Regions from separate parts of the Bowmanella denitrificans genome, predicted to be linked through region 1. Evidence: predicted binding sites of a transcription regulator. Region 1 holds the regulator's gene; each other region holds the start of a gene.
The links. The regulator sigma-54, encoded in region 1, starts transcription at its own class of promoters, with help from an activator protein. The targets are predictions, from matches to a motif close to GTTGGCACGNNNNTNGNNT.
Positions count from the first base shown of each region.

Region 2: ABD028_RS08650 (flagellar hook-length control protein FliK) is a predicted target of sigma-54. The motif match lies at 2,087-2,105, and genes of this name have one in related genera.
Region 3: fliE (flagellar hook-basal body complex protein FliE) is a predicted target of sigma-54. The motif match lies at 2,015-2,033, and genes of this name have one in related genera.
Region 4: ABD028_RS00375 (PEP-CTERM sorting domain-containing protein) is a predicted target of sigma-54. The motif match lies at 2,309-2,327, and genes of this name have one in related genera.

Region 1 covers NZ_BAAAEI010000008.1:77,823-82,430, forward strand. Annotated here, with positions in the region: gene kdsC (3-deoxy-manno-octulosonate-8-phosphatase KdsC) at 1-311, shown strand, start outside; gene lptC (LPS export ABC transporter periplasmic protein LptC) at 308-865, shown strand; gene lptA (lipopolysaccharide transport periplasmic protein LptA) at 855-1,373, shown strand; gene lptB (LPS export ABC transporter ATP-binding protein) at 1,378-2,103, shown strand; gene ABD028_RS09380 (RNA polymerase factor sigma-54) at 2,183-3,661, shown strand; gene hpf (ribosome hibernation promoting factor) at 3,689-3,976, shown strand; gene ptsN (PTS IIA-like nitrogen regulatory protein PtsN) at 4,035-4,478, shown strand; gene rapZ (RNase adapter RapZ) at 4,475-4,608, shown strand, end outside.
Region 2 covers NZ_BAAAEI010000007.1:77,449-82,056, forward strand. Annotated here, with positions in the region: gene ABD028_RS08650 (flagellar hook-length control protein FliK) at 59-1,999, opposite strand; gene fliJ (flagellar export protein FliJ) at 2,139-2,585, opposite strand; gene fliI (flagellar protein export ATPase FliI) at 2,585-3,919, opposite strand; gene fliH (flagellar assembly protein FliH) at 4,025-4,608, opposite strand, start outside.
Region 3 covers NZ_BAAAEI010000007.1:82,845-87,452, reverse strand. Annotated here, with positions in the region: gene ABD028_RS08690 (sensor histidine kinase) at 1-373, shown strand, start outside; gene ABD028_RS08685 (sigma-54-dependent transcriptional regulator) at 370-1,707, shown strand; gene fliE (flagellar hook-basal body complex protein FliE) at 2,080-2,406, shown strand; gene fliF (flagellar basal-body MS-ring/collar protein FliF) at 2,421-4,118, shown strand; gene fliG (flagellar motor switch protein FliG) at 4,121-4,608, shown strand, end outside.
Region 4 covers NZ_BAAAEI010000001.1:84,748-89,355, reverse strand. Annotated here, with positions in the region: gene ABD028_RS00380 (GDP-L-fucose synthase family protein) at 1-875, shown strand, start outside; gene ABD028_RS00375 (PEP-CTERM sorting domain-containing protein) at 1,469-2,257, opposite strand; gene ABD028_RS00370 (VanZ family protein) at 2,575-2,991, shown strand; gene ABD028_RS00365 (undecaprenyl-phosphate glucose phosphotransferase) at 3,136-4,533, shown strand; gene ABD028_RS00360 (outer membrane beta-barrel protein) at 4,544-4,608, shown strand, end outside.

The sequences.
Region 1 (4,608 bases):
GGATGCGCGCACTAGGCCTGCGCTATATCATCCAGGGGCAGGAAGATAAACAACAGGCCTTGCAGGACATAGCTGGGCAGATGAAACTCAATACAGAGCAGATAGCTGCCATGGGTGATGATATGCCCGATCTGGGCATGTTCAGACAAGCAGGTATCAAGATTTCGGTACCCGATGGTCATCCAGTGGTGATACAACAGGCCGATTTTATTACCCGTTGCCAAGGTGGATTTGGTGCCGTCAGAGAGGTTTGCGATATGATATTGCAAGCCAATCATCAACTAACCCAAATACACGGCATTAGCCTATGAATCGCCTGACCTTAAGTATTCTGCTGCTGTTTGTGCTGATACTGGCTACCAACTACAACTGGTGGCTGGACAGTGAACAGCCACAAACCAGCAAGCAAGGTGAAGAAGTCTGGCAGCCAAATTACCTGGCCCGCAATATGCAAACCAGTTTGTATAATGACGATGGTGTTCTGACTCATAGTATCCACGCTAAGGTAATGGAGCATTACGACATGCTGGGTTTTACCCTGTTCCAGCAACCTCAATACAGTATCTTTGTTGACACGAACGAGCCCCCTTGGGAAATTACCGCCGACGAGGGCACACTATACGAAGACAACCGCATTCAGTTGGAAACCAATGTAGAGATACGCAGTCTTAGCAACGAAGGATTGCTGCAAACCATCAGCACCAGCTTTATCGAGATAGACCTGAACAGCAAAACCATGCATTCTGACCAGCCTGTTACCATCAGCGGTGTCAATTATGTCATCAGAGGCAATGGTTTTAGCGCAGATTTGAACACCAAACAATTTGAACTACTGGATCACGTAGAGACCATCTATGGTAAATAAAATTAAACTGCATGTGCTGACGGCGGCCGTTCTTCTGAGTGCTTCCGCTGCAGCAATCAATAAGGATTTTAACGAACCTATTAAGGTGGCCTCCAAATACCAGTCCGGTGACGGTATCAATAAAGTGTCCATTTTTCGCGAAAATGTGAAAATCACCCAAGGCACCCTGAGTATTGATGCCGATGAAGTGGAAGTGAATGCCGAACAAGGTAAAGGACGGGAAATTTTTATTGCCAAAGGCGAACCGGCCGAGTACCAACAAACCATGGCCGACGGCAGTCGTATTCGGGCGTTGGCCAATCATATCGAATATCAGGTGGATAAACGAACTCTGACCTTAAAGGGAAATGCTGAGCTACATCAAAACAGCAGCAGTGTTAGCGGTGATAACATTGAGTTCAATATGGAGAAGGAACAGTTAGTCGCACAAGGCTCGGACGACGGTGATGGCCGGGTAGAAACAATTTTCCAGCCAGAGCCCAAGAAGAAACCGGTCCAGGAGAAGTAAATTCATGCCAACACTTAAGGCCTCGCATCTGGCGAAAAGCTACAAAAATCGCCAGGTGGTGCGTGACGTGAGCCTGCAAGTCAGTACCGGACAGATTGTGGGTTTGCTCGGCCCCAATGGCGCAGGAAAAACCACTTCCTTCTATATGATTGTTGGCCTGGTTCCCATGGACAAAGGCCAGATATTTATTGATGACCAGGAACTCAGCCACCAACCAATGCATGTGCGGGCCAGACTGGGCATTGGCTATCTGCCCCAGGAGTCATCCATCTTCCGGAAACTAAGCGTTTATCAAAATCTGATGGCGATTCTGGAAACCCGCAAGGATCTCAACCAGGAGCAACGGGAGCAGGAGGCGGATGCATTGTTGGATGAATTTAACATCAACCATATCCGTCATAGCACCGGCATGAGTCTGTCCGGAGGAGAAAGACGCCGGGTGGAAATCGCCCGGGCCTTGTCAGCCAACCCCAGATTTATATTGCTGGATGAGCCCTTTGCCGGTGTCGATCCCATTTCGGTCAGCGATATAAAAAAGATTATCCATCATCTGAAAGACAGAGGCATCGGCGTTCTGATTACCGACCATAATGTCCGTGAAACCCTGGATGTATGTGAAAAAGCTTATATTGTCAGTCATGGTGAATTAATTGCGGAAGGCTCAGCCGAACAGGTACTTAACGACAAGCAGGTCAGAGATGTATACCTGGGTGAGCAATTCAAGCTATAGTTAAGCCAAACAGGCATTGAACTTGCCATGAACGACCATATCAATACCCTGAAGGCCATTGGAAGATAATAAGAAGTAGATGAAGCCCGCATTACAGCTAAAATTCAGCCAGCAGCTCACCATGACGCCGCAACTGCAACAGGCCATTCGTCTGTTGCAACTGTCGACCCTGGATCTGCAACAGGAAATCCAGGAAGCCCTGGAATCCAACCCTTTGTTGGAAGCGGATGACGGCCAGGATTTTTCCACCGGCGACGATCAGGACCTCAACAATGTCAGCAACGACAGTGCTTCTGCCAATAGCGAAGACAACGACCGCATGGAAACCGGCGAAGCGCTGGAAAAACAGGAATTACCAGACGACTTACCGGTAGATACTACCTGGGATGAGTATTACAGCGCTTCTTCAGGCCCCTCCTCCTCAGCCGCCAGCTCAGATGAGGACAATATTTACCAGGGTGAAACATCCGACAGCATTCAGGATCACTTGCTGTGGCAAATGCGTCTGACCCCTTTCAGTGAAACTGACACCGCTATTGCTATCGCTATTATCGATAGCATTGATGAGTCAGGTTATCTTACGGTCAGCACCGAAGACATTCTGCAGAGTCTGGATATCGAAGACGAAGAAGTGGAACTGGATGAGGTGGAATGCGTGTTAAAACGTATCCAGATGTTTGATCCTGTGGGGGTAGGCTCGCGTTCAGTGCAAGAATGCCTATTGGTGCAACTTCGTCAGTTTGGCGCTGAAACCCCCTGGCTGGAAGAAGCCAAGGCGTTGATTCTGGAGCATAGCGAACTGCTGGCCAGCAAAGACTACCGTACCCTGATGCGCAAGGCACGTTTGAAAGAAGACGAACTGCGTGAAGCACTGCGGTTACTGCAAACCCTGAATCCCAGGCCAGGCAGCGCCATCGTCACCAGTGAACCAGAGTACGTTATTCCAGACGTGTCAGTGACTAAGAAAAATGGCCGCTGGGTGGTAGAACTAAACCCTGATAGCCTGCCCAAGTTGAGTATCAATCAGCAGTATGCGGCCATGAGCCGCAATGCCAGAAATTCCAGCGACAGCCAGTTTATCCGCTCTCATATGCAGGAAGCCAAATGGTTTATCAAGAGTCTGGAAAGCCGGAATGAAACGCTACTTAAAGTGGCTAATTGCATAGTACAGCAGCAACAGGGATTTTTTGAATATGGCCCTGAGGCCATGAAACCAATGGTGCTGAATGATGTCGCAGAAATGGTGGATATGCATGAATCCACTATTTCCCGGGTTACGACCCAGAAGTATATGCATACACCACGTGGCATTTTTGAGCTGAAATACTTCTTCTCCAGCCATGTGGCAACGGAAAGTGGTGGCGAGTGCTCGTCTACTGCTATCCGCGCTCTGATTAAAAAACTGGTGGCGGCAGAAAAACCCGCCAAACCGCTGAGTGACAGCAAGATTGCGCAGTTGTTGGCCGAGCAAGGCATTATGGTTGCCCGGCGGACAATCGCCAAATACCGGGAATCCTTATCGATTCCCCCATCCAACCAACGCAAGAGTCTGCTTTAAGACTTACCAACAAAAGGAAGAGGCATTATGCAAATCAACCTTACTGGTCATCACGTTGAAATCACCGATTCTCTTCGCGCCTATGTTGACAGCAAATTTACCAAGTTGGAGCGACATTTCGATCATATTAACAATGTCCATGTTATCCTGAATGTGGAGAAACTTAATCAGAAGGCGGAAGCCACTCTGCACCTCAATGGTGCCGAGGTTTTTGCCACCTCCGAGCATACCGATATGTATGCCGCCATTGACAGCCTTATAGATAAGCTTGATCGCCAGGTGCTCAAGCATAAGGAAAAAATAAAACGCCATTAGGCTCAAACAAAGCCATAAACAGGCCCCGCCTGTTTATGGCCACAACACAAAACTCAGCATGGAAATCAAAGACATCCTCTCCCTTGATTGCACTTCCTGTGCCATTCAGGGGACCAGTAAAAAACGCATTCTGGAATCTATCAGTGATATCGCGGCCAGGCATCTGCCAGAAATTGGTCAGGATGCGATCCTCACCAGTCTGCTGAACCGTGAAAAAATGGGTAGTACCGGCATTGGTTGTGGCATTGCCATTCCCCATGGCCGTTTGGCCGGACTGGAGAAAGTCACGGCAATATTGTTAACCAGCCAGCCAGCCGTCGCGTTTGAAGCCATTGATAATCAGCCTGTGGACATCTTCTTCGCTATTCTTGTACCAGAAGATCAGGCACAGGGACATCTGCAAACCCTGGCCACTATAGCAGCCAAACTGAATGACAAGGAAACGGTGAAAAAGCTACGTCATGCCCAATCAGATCAGGAACTATTTGAGGCCATAGTGTGAAACTCATTATTATCAGCGGGCGCTCCGGCTCGGGTAAGTCTATTGTCTTAAGGGCATTGGAAGATCTGGGTTATTACTGTGTGGACAATATTCCGGTTAATTTGCTACCGACTCTGACCCACACGGTTGT
Region 2 (4,608 bases), on a different contig from region 1:
AATTTAGTTACCTGTATGGCTACTGATCTTATCTGTCACACAGGGAATAGCAATTGTGTTAAACGAAATAGTCGATTCCACCCAGTCGGCCATTAGATATCGGCATATCATGTATTGTTTGCTGTTCATTCAAGGACTGCTGTGGCTCTTCGCCATCAGACTGGCCTTGCTGCTGGGCAAACTGTTCGCCCTTACCTTCCTGCTGAACAAATGATTGCCCAAGTTCAATACCTTTTTCCGCCAACATTTCACGCAATCTGGGTACCGCCTGATCAAGCATGTCTCTGGCCTGCTGCGATTGCACCACAAAGTTCACGCTGGCCTGGTCGCCATGCATTTGAATGCGCACCTGCATGGAGCCTAGATCCGGCGGATCGAGACGGATATCCGCACTCATATTGCTTTGATTCACCAACATCCGCACCCGCTCTGCCAGTTGCACTGCCGCTTCGGGCTTGGCGATATTAATGGCCTTATCCAGGAAACTACTGGACGATGCATTGGCTGTTTTGCTGCTTTCTACCTGTGCATGGGCGGTTTCAGCCGCCACTTGTCGCTCAGCTACAGCTCTGAGACTGGGGTCAAACGCGTCCTGCCGTTGACTGACCTGGCTTTCCATTAAACTTGCAAAACGCTGCAATTCGGGCTGTAGCCCAGGTTGTGGGATCTGGATGCCTTGTTCTTTTAAGCTGGCTTGCACCAGGCTTTGCAAGTCCAGGCCAGGTTCACGCCCTTGCTGTAACTGCGCTTTAAATTCGGCAATACCGGCTTTCAAACTGGCAACAAAATCTTGCACGGCTTGTGGCCCTTGCTGCTTAACCTGCAGTCGCTCGGCTAGCTCGGTGAGTCGCTTATCCAGCTCTTTTTCGGATAACTGAACCAACTCCTGCAAAGTAACCGGTTTTGCAGTTGAGGAGACTTTAGCTTTATCTGCGGCAGGTTCAGCACTGAGCAACGATTTTTTGGGTTGTTTCATTGCATCATCAGCGGCTGAAATCTGCTCTCTGCTGACCTTTTCCCCCTCAGGGCTAAGAAGCGCAGCTTTAAGCTCCTTCAGATTAAGGGTTCCGTCCTGCAAGTTGTCTTTCGGTAAATCGACCTGTTCTTGTGGGGTTATCAGTGGCAACTTGGCAATCTGCTCAGGCGCCAGCGCCTTCACCAGATTTTCACCAGCCAGGTTGGTTAACTGCTGCCTGCCCTTTGCGTCAAACAGCGCTAGCGGAATCTCTGGTGTTTCACCATCTTCCAACATATTTGTCAGGGTTACTAACACATTGGCAAACATCATATCGTCTGACTGTGGCGACATCTGCGTCAAAAACTGTTTAAACTCGGTTAGTTGCTCTGGCGTCAGGAGTTGCTGAAGAATATCCGGGTTTAACCCAAGCTGTTCCAGTAGAGCTAAATTTTGTTCAGTCCAGTCGGCTTCAGTGTCGGTGCCATCGACATTGTTTTCAGTCGCACCAACCTGCAACACATCATCTTGTGATTCGCTTGGCTCCTGCTCTACGGTTGTGTTTGACTGCTGTCCCAACACCAGTTGATAAACCAACTTCAGCCAATCATCCGCCTGCGGTTCGCCTTGCGGCGTTGATATCGCCCCTTCCTCTGGCTGCTCGTTGGTGGATGATGACAAGTCAGTCTGCCCTTTATCCGCACTTCTTTGTGCATCAATAACTATCGCATCGCCTTTTTCAGACTGTTTATCAGCCTCTTCAGCGGCGGGGATACTGGCCTTGTCGGACTCAGTTGTCTCGCTTTTTGACAGAGTTTCGGTCTGACGACTTTCCTTGTTATCACGCTCGGTGACTTCGAAGCCGGGTTTTTCCGGGCCGCCCTTTCGCACTGGCTCAACACTGTGTCGGCCCTTGCCTTGCTCTAAGCTTAACTGCTGACGAAAAATGTCTGCCTGACCACTTTCAAGCATTTGCTCATTGTCATCAGCCACTGCGCCAGGGGCGGCAAGTTTGGGATTAGCGGCGGCAACTTGTTGCATCATAGGGCGTTTCCAGAACTTAGGTTTAAAGCCATCAGCCTTTTACTTTGGGGCCTTTGGTAGATAATGCGTTAGTTCGTAGCCAGTGTTATGCAAGTAGCGCTCCAAGTTGGTAGGATTACGCATTCAAGCCTTGGCTGACTTACTCCTGCGCCTTTCTGCGCACAAAACGTTGCAACGCAACTTCATCCAGCAAGGCCTGCTCGCGCCGGTCTTCCAATTGCTGGGCCTGCTGACGTTTTTTGTCGATCAACATTTCCACCGCTTTACGCTTTTGTTGCTGTTTCAGCCATAGTCCGCGGCGCTGCTGCGCTACCGCCCTGGCATTGGCAATCATTTGGTTTTGCTGGGCACAGGCCTTGTCTAACTTGTCGATAAAAGCCTGATGCTGAGCAAAAGACGTGGCCCCCAGCCCCTGGTTAGCGCGCTGTTGTAACTGGCGCAGGTAATCCAGGCGGTAGTTTTGCAAACCGGTCAGCTTTTGCACATTGGCCTGCACATTTTGCTCGGCGAGACGATAATCTTTGGCCAGCTTATCTTCTTTTTCCTGCTCCCACCTGGCCACCTGCTGCAACTGGCGTGTAGACATCAGCCTTCTCCCAGTCCTTTGGCCAGAGATGCCATGTCTTCAAGACTTTCATCGTAAGGAAGCACTTGCTTCATTTCCTGCTGCAGAAATTTGTTGATCACCGGCTCGGCCTTAATCGCCAAGTCGACTCGTGGATCTGAGCCCCGGCTATATGCGCCGATGCTGATTAGATCACGATTCTGTTGGTAGTTAGAGTAAACCTGCTTAATCCGCCGGGCGGCTTTCAGGTGCTCGTCACTGACTACCATTGGCATTACCCTGCTGATTGAAGCTTCAACATCAATGGCTGGATAGTGGCCACTGTCAGCCAGACGTCTGGCCAGCACCACGTGTCCGTCCAGTATCGCCCTGGCCGAATCGGCGATAGGATCCTGCAGATCATCCCCCTCGGTCAGCACGGTAAAGAAGGCGGTAATCGCTCCTTGCTTGTCGCTGCCATTGCCGGCGCGTTCCACCAATGCCGGTAGGCGGGCAAACACTGATGGTGGATACCCTTTGGTGGCAGGAGGCTCCCCCACTGCCAGGGCAATTTCACGCTGCGCCATGGCGTAGCGGGTCAGTGAGTCCACCAGCAGCAGTACATTCATGCCCTGATCTCGAAAATACTCAGCAATGGCTACCGCCGTTTCGCAACCTTTTAAACGCATTAAAGGCGAGGTATCCGCGGGTGCGGCCACCACTACAGACTTTTGCCGCTCTTCTTCACCGAGGATATCCTGAATAAATTCCTTCACTTCGCGGCCCCGCTCCCCCACCAAGCCGACCACCACAACATCAGCACTGGTGCCGCGGGTCATCATGCCCATGAGTACACTTTTACCCACCCCGGAACCGGCAAACAGCCCCATACGCTGCCCGACGCCCACGGTGATTAACGAGTTAATACAGCGTACGCCCACATCCAGTGGCTGATTGATAGGGCGGCGAGATAAGGGGTTAATCGGCGCGCGGCTAAGCGGAATGCGCTTTTCAACTTTGATGGCACCCAGCCCGTCAAGGGGCTGACCATTACCGTCAACCACGCGGCCCAAAAGCTCCATGCCAACGCCAATGCCCTGCTCACGGGACAATGGCTGAACCCTGGAGCCGGGCACAATGCCCCGTACCGCTTCGGTAGGCATCAGGTAGGTGATATTCTCGGCAAACCCCACCACTTCGGCTTCTATTTCGCCGTCGATGGTTTGTACCAGACACTGACTGCCCACTGGCATTTGGCAGCCTACCGCTTCCAGGGTCAGGCCGATGCCCCGCACCAGTTTGCCTGCTGCCACGGTTTGTGCCTGCGGAACCTGTTGCCGGTAGGCGGCGATTTTGTCTTTAAGGCTTTGCAAGATGTACCTGTTTAGTCTGTTTAGGTGTTTTTGTCGGACTTAAGTCCGACCTACAGAGGCTAATGTTTGGGAAGCCCGTAGCCCGTAGCCCGTAGCCCGTAGCCCGCATTATTGCCGGTCTAAGCCTTGCTCCAGCAGAAATTTATCCAGCACCTGACGCACCCGTCGCTCAATACTGACATCCACCGCATTGGCATCAGTAACGATATCGCAGCCACCACGCTGCATATTGGGGGTTTCAATAAACTGCCAATGCTGAGATTCAATATGCTCGTCAGAAAAATGGCGCCTTACCAGGGCGATGTCTTCCGGATGCATATGCATCTGATAGCGACGTTCCTGAATAGGCAACACTTTTAACCCTTCGCTAATGGCCTGCAGCAGCACATTTTTGTTGCTTTGTATTTCTGTTCGGATCACCGCCCGGGCTAAAGACACCGCAAGTTCCACCAGTTCGCGCTCCAGGTGATTGTCCACCTGCGTAACCGGCTTGGTTAACCTGGTCGCCAGTTCCTGCCAGATGGTGGCCGCCTGTTGCATTTCCTCCAGACCACTTTGTCTGCCCTCTTCCAGCCCTTGAGCCAGACCTTGCTCACGGCCTTCGCTCAGCCCTTCTTCGCGCCCCTGCAACAAGCCTTGCTCGTGGCCCGCCTGACGACCTTCTTCCAGGCCTTCCTGATACGCAGACTGAC
Region 3 (4,608 bases), on a different contig from region 1:
GGGCAATAAAACCGCCCTGGCCAGTGCCCTGCAGAACCTGATTCACAACAGCATTCAGGCCATGCCCAAGGGCTGCCGTATTCACCTGCAAGCCGGGCGCGATCCCCTCAATCCAACCGAAGTGGTGATCAGCGTGGCAGACAACGGCCCGGGCATTCCCAAAGCGCAGTTGCTGCATATTTTTGACCCATTCTATACCACCAAAAGCCAGGGCACAGGTCTTGGTCTGGCGGTGGTCAAGGCCGTTGCCCAGTCCCATCAGGGCCAGGTGCGGGCGGCCAATCTGGAACAGGGTGGGGCCAAATTTGATATTCGCTTGCCCATCTTGCGGCAACTGGAAAAAACCTTAACTCCTAAGGAGTGCAGAGGATGAGTAACAGTAAAATCCTGATTGTTGAAGACGACGCTGGTTTGCGCGAAGCACTGATTGATACCTTACTGCTGGGCGGCTATCAGATTGTGGAAGCCGATTGTGCGGAAGCCGCTATGGCGATCCTCGGCCAGGAGCCGGTGGACTTGGTGGTCAGTGATATTCAGATGGGGCAAATGTCTGGTTTGTCGCTGCTGCGCAGCATTAAGCAGAAGCTACCTAATTTGCCGGTGCTGCTGATGACGGCATATGCCACAATTGACGACGCAGTGCAGGCCATGCGCGACGGTGCCACGGATTATCTGGCCAAACCATTCGCTCCGCAGGTGCTACTTAATCTGGTTGGGCGTTATGCACCAGCGCAGAAGGTGGAATCCCGCCAGCCTGTGGTGGCAGACCCTGCCAGTAAAAAACTACTGGAACTGGCCAAAAAAGTGGCTAAGGCCGATGCCACTGTGATGGTGTTGGGCCCGAGCGGCTCCGGAAAGGAAGTGCTAGCCCGCTATATTCATGACCAGTCCAGTCGCAGTGAACAGCCTTTTGTGGCAATTAACTGTGCGGCGATTCCGGAGAATATGCTCGAAGCCACTTTGTTTGGTTATGAAAAAGGCGCTTTCACCGGCGCGCTGCAGGCTTGTCCGGGCAAGTTCGAACAGGCTCAGGGCGGCACCATTTTGCTGGATGAAATTACCGAGATGGATCTGGCTCTGCAAGCCAAGTTATTGCGCGTGTTGCAGGAAAAGGAAGTCGAGCGCCTGGGCAGTCGTAAAACCATCGACCTGGATGTGCGTGTAGTGGCAACCAGTAACCGCGACTTACGTCAGGCGGTGGCGCGGGGCGATTTTCGCGAAGACTTATATTACCGCCTCAATGTGTTTCCATTAACTTGGTCGCCTTTAGCCCAACGTCCTGGCGATATTATTCCGCTGGCCCAGCACCTGATTGAACGACACAGCCAGAAAGTAGGGGCGGCCATTCCTGTGCTTAGCGCTTCGGCGCGTAATAAACTGCAGCAATATAGCTGGCCAGGTAATGTACGGGAACTGGAAAACGTTATTCAGCGCGCCCTTATTCTGGCCACAGATGAGCAGATTGATGCCATGGATTTGATGCTGGAGCCGGACTTGCCTCATGAGCTGCCGGAACTGGATACCGAGCCTGAAGGCAGCAAGCTGGGGATGGAGTTGCAACAGCAGGAGCACCAGATAATTCTCGACACACTCAAATCCTGTAATGGTAGCCGCAAGGCCGTAGCAGATAAATTGGGGATCAGCCCCCGTACTTTGCGCTACAAGCTGGCCAGAATGCGCGATGTAGGGATTGAGGTGCCGGCCTGAACAAACTTCTGGCCCCGAAAAATACCAAACATTTCTTGCGGAGACGCAGAGAAACGCAGAGTTACTGAATGATTAGAATACTCTGCGAGCTTTTCTCAGCGCCCCCAGCGTCTCTGTGTGAAGTATTCCGGTATCAGCGAAAAGCCACTCTCGCCAAGCCGCAGAGCTCGCCGAGATAATGCCATGAAACCTCTGTGAATCTCCGTGTTCTTCGTGTCTCTGTGGTGATAATCTATATCCGCCGCCAAATTCCCGTCACGCTATCCTAGCAAACCTGTCAACTACTTGAATTTAAAGGAATAAATAATATGGCACTAGTATTGCTAGGGTTCTGCTAGTCAATTATTCCACGCCCAGTTTATGGAGCCGCCGATGGATATTAAAGCCCAATCCTTGTACAGCGAACTGCAGTCGTTGGCCCGTCAGGCCAGCCTGGACAGCAGTCAGGCGCAACCACTGGTAACCAACCCCAGTTCACAGAATTTTGGCGATATGCTGAAACAAGCGCTGGACAATGTGAACGAGTTGCAGTTTGACTCCAGAAACAAGCAGGTGGCATTTGAAATGGGCGATAAAAGCCTGAGCCTGGTGGATGTGATGGTGGCCAAGGAGAAATCCGGCATTGCCTTTGAGGCCACAGTGCAGGTGCGCAATAAGGTGATGGAAGCCTACAAACAAATTATGAATATGCCGGTGTAACGGGAGACTAAGCTGTGGCAGAAACAACTGGTACAGAACTGGCCGTAACGGGCAACGCCCCCGAGGCCGACAACAACCCGGAACAGCGCTCCGGTTTTATGGAAGGCCTGGGCGGCATCGACTTGCTGCGTCAGATTACCTTGATTGTGGCGCTGGTTATTTGTGTGGCCATTGCCGTGTTTATTGTTATCTGGGCCCAGGAGCCGGACTACCGCCCGCTGGCCAAGATGCCCACCGAAGAGCTTATTCAGACGCTGGATTATCTGGATCAGAATCAGATTGATTACCGCCTGGAAGGCAACGTTGTTTATGTAAACGAAGAGCAGTATCAAAACATCAAACTGGGCATGGCACGCCAGGGCATCAGCCAGGAAGCTAACAGCGGCACCGATATCATCATGCAGGATATGGGCTTTGGTGTCAGCCAAAGGGTGGAAAAAGAACGCTTAAAACATGCCCGTGAACAACAGCTCGCCCGTACTATTGAAGATATCAGCGCCATAACCCGCGCCAATGTGCTGCTGGCCCTGCCCAAGGAAAGCGTATTCGCCCGGGTAGAGAAAAAGCCCAGTGCTACCGTTGTGCTTACCTTGCGCCGCGGTTCGGTATTATCCGGTGAAGAAGTCGATGCGGTGGTGGATATTGTTGCCTCGGCGGTACAGGGTATGGAGCCTGGACGGGTAACAGTGACAGACAATAATGGCCGCTTGCTGAATTCCGGCTCACAGGACTCCCTTTCTGCCCGCTCACGCAAAGAATACGAAATTGAAAAGCACCGTGAAACCGAGTACCTGCAAAAAATCGATTCAATACTGATCCCAGTGCTTGGCCTGGGCAACTACACCGCGCAGGTTGACGTTTCCATGGATTTCACCGCGGTGGAGCAAACTCAGAAGCGTTATAACCCCGATTTACCTGCAGTACGCAGCGAAATGACCATTGAGGAAAACTCAGTGGGCGGCATTGCTGCAGGTATTCCCGGTGCGTTAACTAACCAGCCACCGCTGGACTCCAACATTCCTGAACAGGCCAACAGCAACAATGCCAAGACTACCACCCCTGGCCGTTCCCATAAGGAAGCGACTCGCAACTATGAGCTGGATACCACCATCAGCCATACCAAACAGCAAACTGGCGTGATACGTCGTCTGTCTGTGTCTGTGGCTGTTGATCATACCCAGCAGACTGCTGCCGATGGCACCACCTCGAGTGTGCCCAAAAGTCAGGAAGAGCTGCTGAATATTCGTAGATTGCTACAAGGCGGTATCGGCTTTGATGTGACCCGCGGCGATTCACTGGAAGTGGTGAGCATTCCCTTTAGCCGTATCGACGACCTGGTGGTAACCGAAGTGCCATTGTGGGAGCAGGAATGGTTTATGCGCGCACTGCGCCTGGTGGTGGGTGGACTGGTGATCATTACCTTGATCCTGGCCATTGTCAGACCCATGCTTAAGAAACTGATTTACCCAGAAGACACCCGCGAAGCCGACGCATTTGATGCCGATGCCGGGTTGGATCTGGGTGATGAAACTATCAGTATGCTGTCTCAGGAGTTTGATGAAGGGCAGGTGGGCTTTGCTGCTGACGGTTCATTGATGCTGCCAGACTTACATAAAGATGAAGATATACTTAAAGCGGTTCGTGCCCTGGTGGCCAATGAACCCGAATTGTCAGCCCAGGTGGTCAAGGGCTGGCTGATGCAGGATGAATAATCATGGCAACCAGACAAGTCGCTAAAGTCGCTCCTGAAGAAGCGGAATCCAGTCCAGGCTACGATGTCAGTAAACTGGAGGGGGTAGAGAAAGCTGCTATTTTGTTGCTAAGTTTGTCCGAAGAAGATGCCGCGCAGATCTTAAAGCATCTGGAGCCCAAACAGGTCCAGAAGCTGGGCAGTGCCATGGCCACCATGGAAGATATGACCCAGAACAAAATCACTGCGGTGCATAAGCACTTTATTGAGGAAATTCAGAACTACAGCACCATTGGCTTCCAGAGCCAGGAGTTTGTGCGTAAAGCCCTGACTGCGGCATTGGGTGAAGACAAAGCCGCTAATCTAATCGATCAGATCCTGATGGGCGGCGGTGCCAAAGGCCTGGATTCCCTGAAGTGGATGGACTCCAAGCAGGTGGCCAGCATTATTCGCAACGAACACCCACAGATTCAGACCATTGTGTTGTCTTATCTGGATGCAGAGCAGTCAGC
Region 4 (4,608 bases), on a different contig from region 1:
TGGTCAGAAAGTTATCAGCGCGACCTGACATTAAACTGCTGGTGGCAGAGCGAAGTGAGCTGGATCTTCTGGATCAGCAGGCCGTATACCATTTCTTTAAACAGCATAAGATCGATGAGGTCTATCTGGCTGCAGCTAAAGTCGGTGGTATTCTGGCTAACCGTGATTTGCCTGCTGATTTTATTTATCAGAACCTGCAGATTGCCTGCAATGTTATTCATGCGGCTTATCAAAGTGATGTAACCAAGTTACTGAACCTTGGCTCCAGCTGCATTTATCCCAGACTGGCGATTCAACCTATGTCTGAAGAGAGTTTGCTGGCTGGCCATCTTGAGCCAACAAACGAACCCTACGCTATTGCAAAAATCGCCGCGATCAAGCTTTGTGAAAGTTATTATCGCCAGCATGGATGCGATTTTCGCAGTGTTATGCCCACCAATCTGTATGGCCCTTATGATAACTTTCACCCAATACACAGCCATGTTATTCCGGCCCTGATGCAACGCTTTCATTTGGCAAAGCGCAACAATGAACCCCAGTTGTCAGTGTGGGGGACGGGTAAGGTGCGCAGGGAGTTTTTGTATGTAGACGACCTGGCCCAAGCCTGTATGCACTTAATGGATATGGATACAGCAAGGTTTTGGGCGTTGGTTTCGCCTATGCAGTCACACATTAATATTGGTTGTGGCAGCGATATCAGCATTGCTGAACTGGCAAGAACAATGGCTGAAATTACCGGCTACAGCGGTACCATTCATTTTGATACCAGCAAACCAGATGGCACGCCACGCAAATGGCTGGACTCGTCGCTTTTGTTCAGTACAGGCTGGCGACCACAAACCGATCTGCTTACCGGGCTGGATAAAACCTACTAATGGTATTTGAGCACACAGAACTGACCTTAATACGGGATTGCCTCTCGCCGAGACGCTGAGTTCGCTAAGCAATATCCTGTAAAAAACAGAATAGAACCACAGAGGCACAGAGAACACAGAGATAGACTGGAGACTGATCAATAGCTTTTTAAAAACAGCCCCGTATCACCACGAAGAAAAGAAGAATCACGAAGACAAGACTTTCTGCCGAGTAAATAAACAAAGCCCTCTCGCAAAGCCGCCGAGTACGCAAAGAAAAACTCGCAGAGGGATAAAGACCAACCACGAAAGTCACGAAACTATCTCTCGCAGTGCCGCTGAGTTCACAAAGAGCACAGAGTTGTTTAAGGAATAATTACTCCGCGTGTTTTTCTCTGTGCACTCTGCGTCTTTGCGAGAAGCCAATATTATTCACCGCAGAGACGCAGAGAACGCCGAGTTTTTGAGCACATAGACCGAGAGATCTTATGCTTTTCTCCGCGACCTCAGCGCCTCTGCGGTGAAAATGAATGTGCTTTTAGTCGCCACATACAGGCATAAAAAAACGCCAGACAGTGTCTGGCGTTTTTTGTAAAACTTTCTGACAGTTAGCTTTATTTAGCCTTGCGACGGGCGGCGCCCAGACCCAATAAACCCAGTGCCAAAATACCCAGGCTGGCCGGCTCTGGTACATCAACAGCGTTCAAGCTGATAGCGTCCAGCATGCCACCTTTACCATTACTTTCAGGGTTGTAATAGCGATTGCCTTTGTACATCACATCATAGGCTTCGGTGCCAAAAGAGCCGAAACCCAGCAGCATATCTTCTGCTGTGGCAGTTAGTTTCAGGGAAATGATACGCCATGCCAATGCAGTTCCATCTGTATCCACATCCATTACTGATGTATCGAACAGATTAGCGACATCGTCACCCCAGAAAATGCTTACGCCATTGTCATTTGCTAAGGTGGTACGTGAAGCATAAGCGAATGACAGCTCATACTGCTGACCCACTGTTAACCCGGTAACTTCCTGATAAATAGTGGTGTTACTATTGGTCGGGTTTTGGTAGTCGAAATGGGTGTCCATCTCTACATAGTAGTTACCATCATAAGCGTTGAAACCGGCGATATTACCGCTGGCATTAGCTTCAATACCGGCACCACCTACCACATTCCAGTCTGATAACCCGGAGAATACTCCCCATCTTTTGCCTTCATCGGCACCCACCAATCCAGCAAAGGGAATATTAGGATCGGGTGCAACCCAGGTGGAATCGTTCATTACAATAGGATTCGTACCTGGATCTTGCTCAAAACTGCCGTTAAGAATAGAGGCCTGCGCACCGGCCATGCTAAGTCCGGAAAATACAACAAATGTCTTTAATAGCTTAGATTTCAGCATCGAGAATCTCCTTATCTGAAAATAAATAACAACATATCCTGCTTTTTCCTAAAGCAATAATTGTGCCTTAATTCCATCCTTTTGATTGTATTGAAGTTTCTGTATTCATTGGGATCTTGTGTGTAAAAAACTCTGACAAACGAGGGGGTTTGGTGCCAAAGGAGTCCTACAGTCCAAAAAAATAATATTATGTTTTAGATGCGTTGTTATTTTCTACTTGTTATCCTAAAAAAGAGAAGCCACAAAGCCAGTAAATTCAAGTGTTAACGAGGTGTTAATGCTTGTTTGTGGAACTTGCAAGGAAAGTGTGCGTGTTCATGAATCTGAAACAGAAATTAACTATTCCTTACAGTACCGCTCTGTTGGCTTGCTTTTTTTGTTTAATGTTGGTTGTTGCCAAATATATACCAGCCTGGAGCGCATTGCCGAAGTGGTTTGAGCGGCTTCTGGGCGCAGATTATTATCTGCATATTTGCGTAGGCTTTGGTCTGTCTCTGGCGCTGGCTAAGTTATCGGGTATCAGCGCAAAGACTTGGGCTCGCCAGCTTTTGTTTTTTCTGACTTTACTGCTGGTATATGGCATAGACGAGCTGATTCAGGCTTGGGTGCCGCATCGTCAGTTTAGTGTGGTTGACTTCGCCGCCTCTGCAACGGGCTGGATATTAGCGCTGTGTGCTTGGTTCACAGTAAGAGCCTGGCGCAGGCCGCAAGGTAAAGTTCAACTTAGTGAGTAGAACTTTTTTTAAGATTTCAAGCGCCTGGCAAAATGTGCGTAATTTTTCGTCATTTAGTGGTTGGATTTGCAATGTCTTTACTTTAGCATTGCGCACCAATTTGCCTTAGGCGGTATGTAAGTACTTCTTTTCAAGGACCGGAAAATGAATACCTCGTCGTTATTCAAAGTAGATTCCTCAACACATTTTATCTATCGCCTGATTGATGTCTTCATTCTGGCTACCAGCCTGTTGGTTGCCGGCTACTTGTATGGTGTTGATTTTTCGCGCGATTATTTGCTGGTGTTGCTGTCGCTGGTGCTGGTTTATGCCTATGTTGGCGAGTCTGTCGCCCTCTATCGCTCCTGGCGGGTAGGGCGTTTTTCCCGCATGTTGATGTTGGTCATACTGGTGCATAGCGCCTGCTTTTTGCTGATTTTTTCATTGCTGTTTGTATTGAAAGAGGGCGCAACCTTTTCCCGTGTTGTGCTCTTGGGGTGGTATTCGTCAAGCTTACTGGCACTGGTGAGTTGGCGTATTTCTGCTAAGCATGTTAAAGCCTGGCGTCGTCGCCGGGGTCTGAGTATGCAAAAAGTCGCCATTGTAGGCATGACCCGGTCAGGCATGGAGCTGTATCAGGAAATGCAGCAGCATATTGAACTGGGGTTTGACTGTATCGGCTTTTTTGACGACCGAACGGCCGAACGTTTAGGCAATGGCTACAAGGATTTACTCAAAGGCAGTATTGAAGAAGCGGTGCAGCTTGCCCAGCAAGGTGAAGTGGCAAAGTTGTATATTTGTTTGCCGATGCTGGCGGAAAGGCGTATTGCCGATATTATCCAGCGTTTAGGTGACACCACTGTTGATGTATTGATGGTGCCTGACTTCCTGCTGAAAAACCTGATGCACGCACGTATCGGCAGCGTAGGCGAATTGGATACGCTCAGCGTATTTGAATCGCCAGCCTATGGTATTAAGGATTTCTACAAGCGCACCTTTGACGTGTTATTCAGTGCTGCTGTGCTGTTGCTGATTTCTCCATTACTGCTGCTTATTGCGACTGCGATCAAAATTGATTCCACCGGGCCGGTATTTTTCCGTCAAAACCGTTACGGGCTCGATGGTAAGGCCATAAAAGTATTGAAGTTTCGCTCTATGCGCGTGCAGGAAAACGGTGCCAGGGTGGTCCAGGCGACTAAAAATGATCCACGTATTACCCGACTCGGCGGTTTTTTACGCCGTACCTCTTTGGATGAACTGCCGCAGTTTATCAATGTGCTGATGGGTGATATGTCTGTAGTCGGTCCGCGTCCTCATGCGGTGGCCCACAATGAAGAATATCGTAAGCAAGTGGCATATTACATGCTCAGGCATAAAGTGCGGCCTGGCATTACCGGCTGGGCGCAAGTTAACGGATGGCGGGGGGAAACCGATACCCTCGAGAAAATGGAAATGCGTGTCAAATATGACCTTGAGTATATACGTCATTGGTCACTGTGGTTTGATATCAGAATTGTATTTATGACTTTATTTAAGGGATTTACCGGAAAAAATGCGTACTAGGGGACTTTTCATGAATAAACCTACTTATTTAAGCCTGTTAATCGCTACTGCGCTGAGCTCAGCGGCTATTGCACA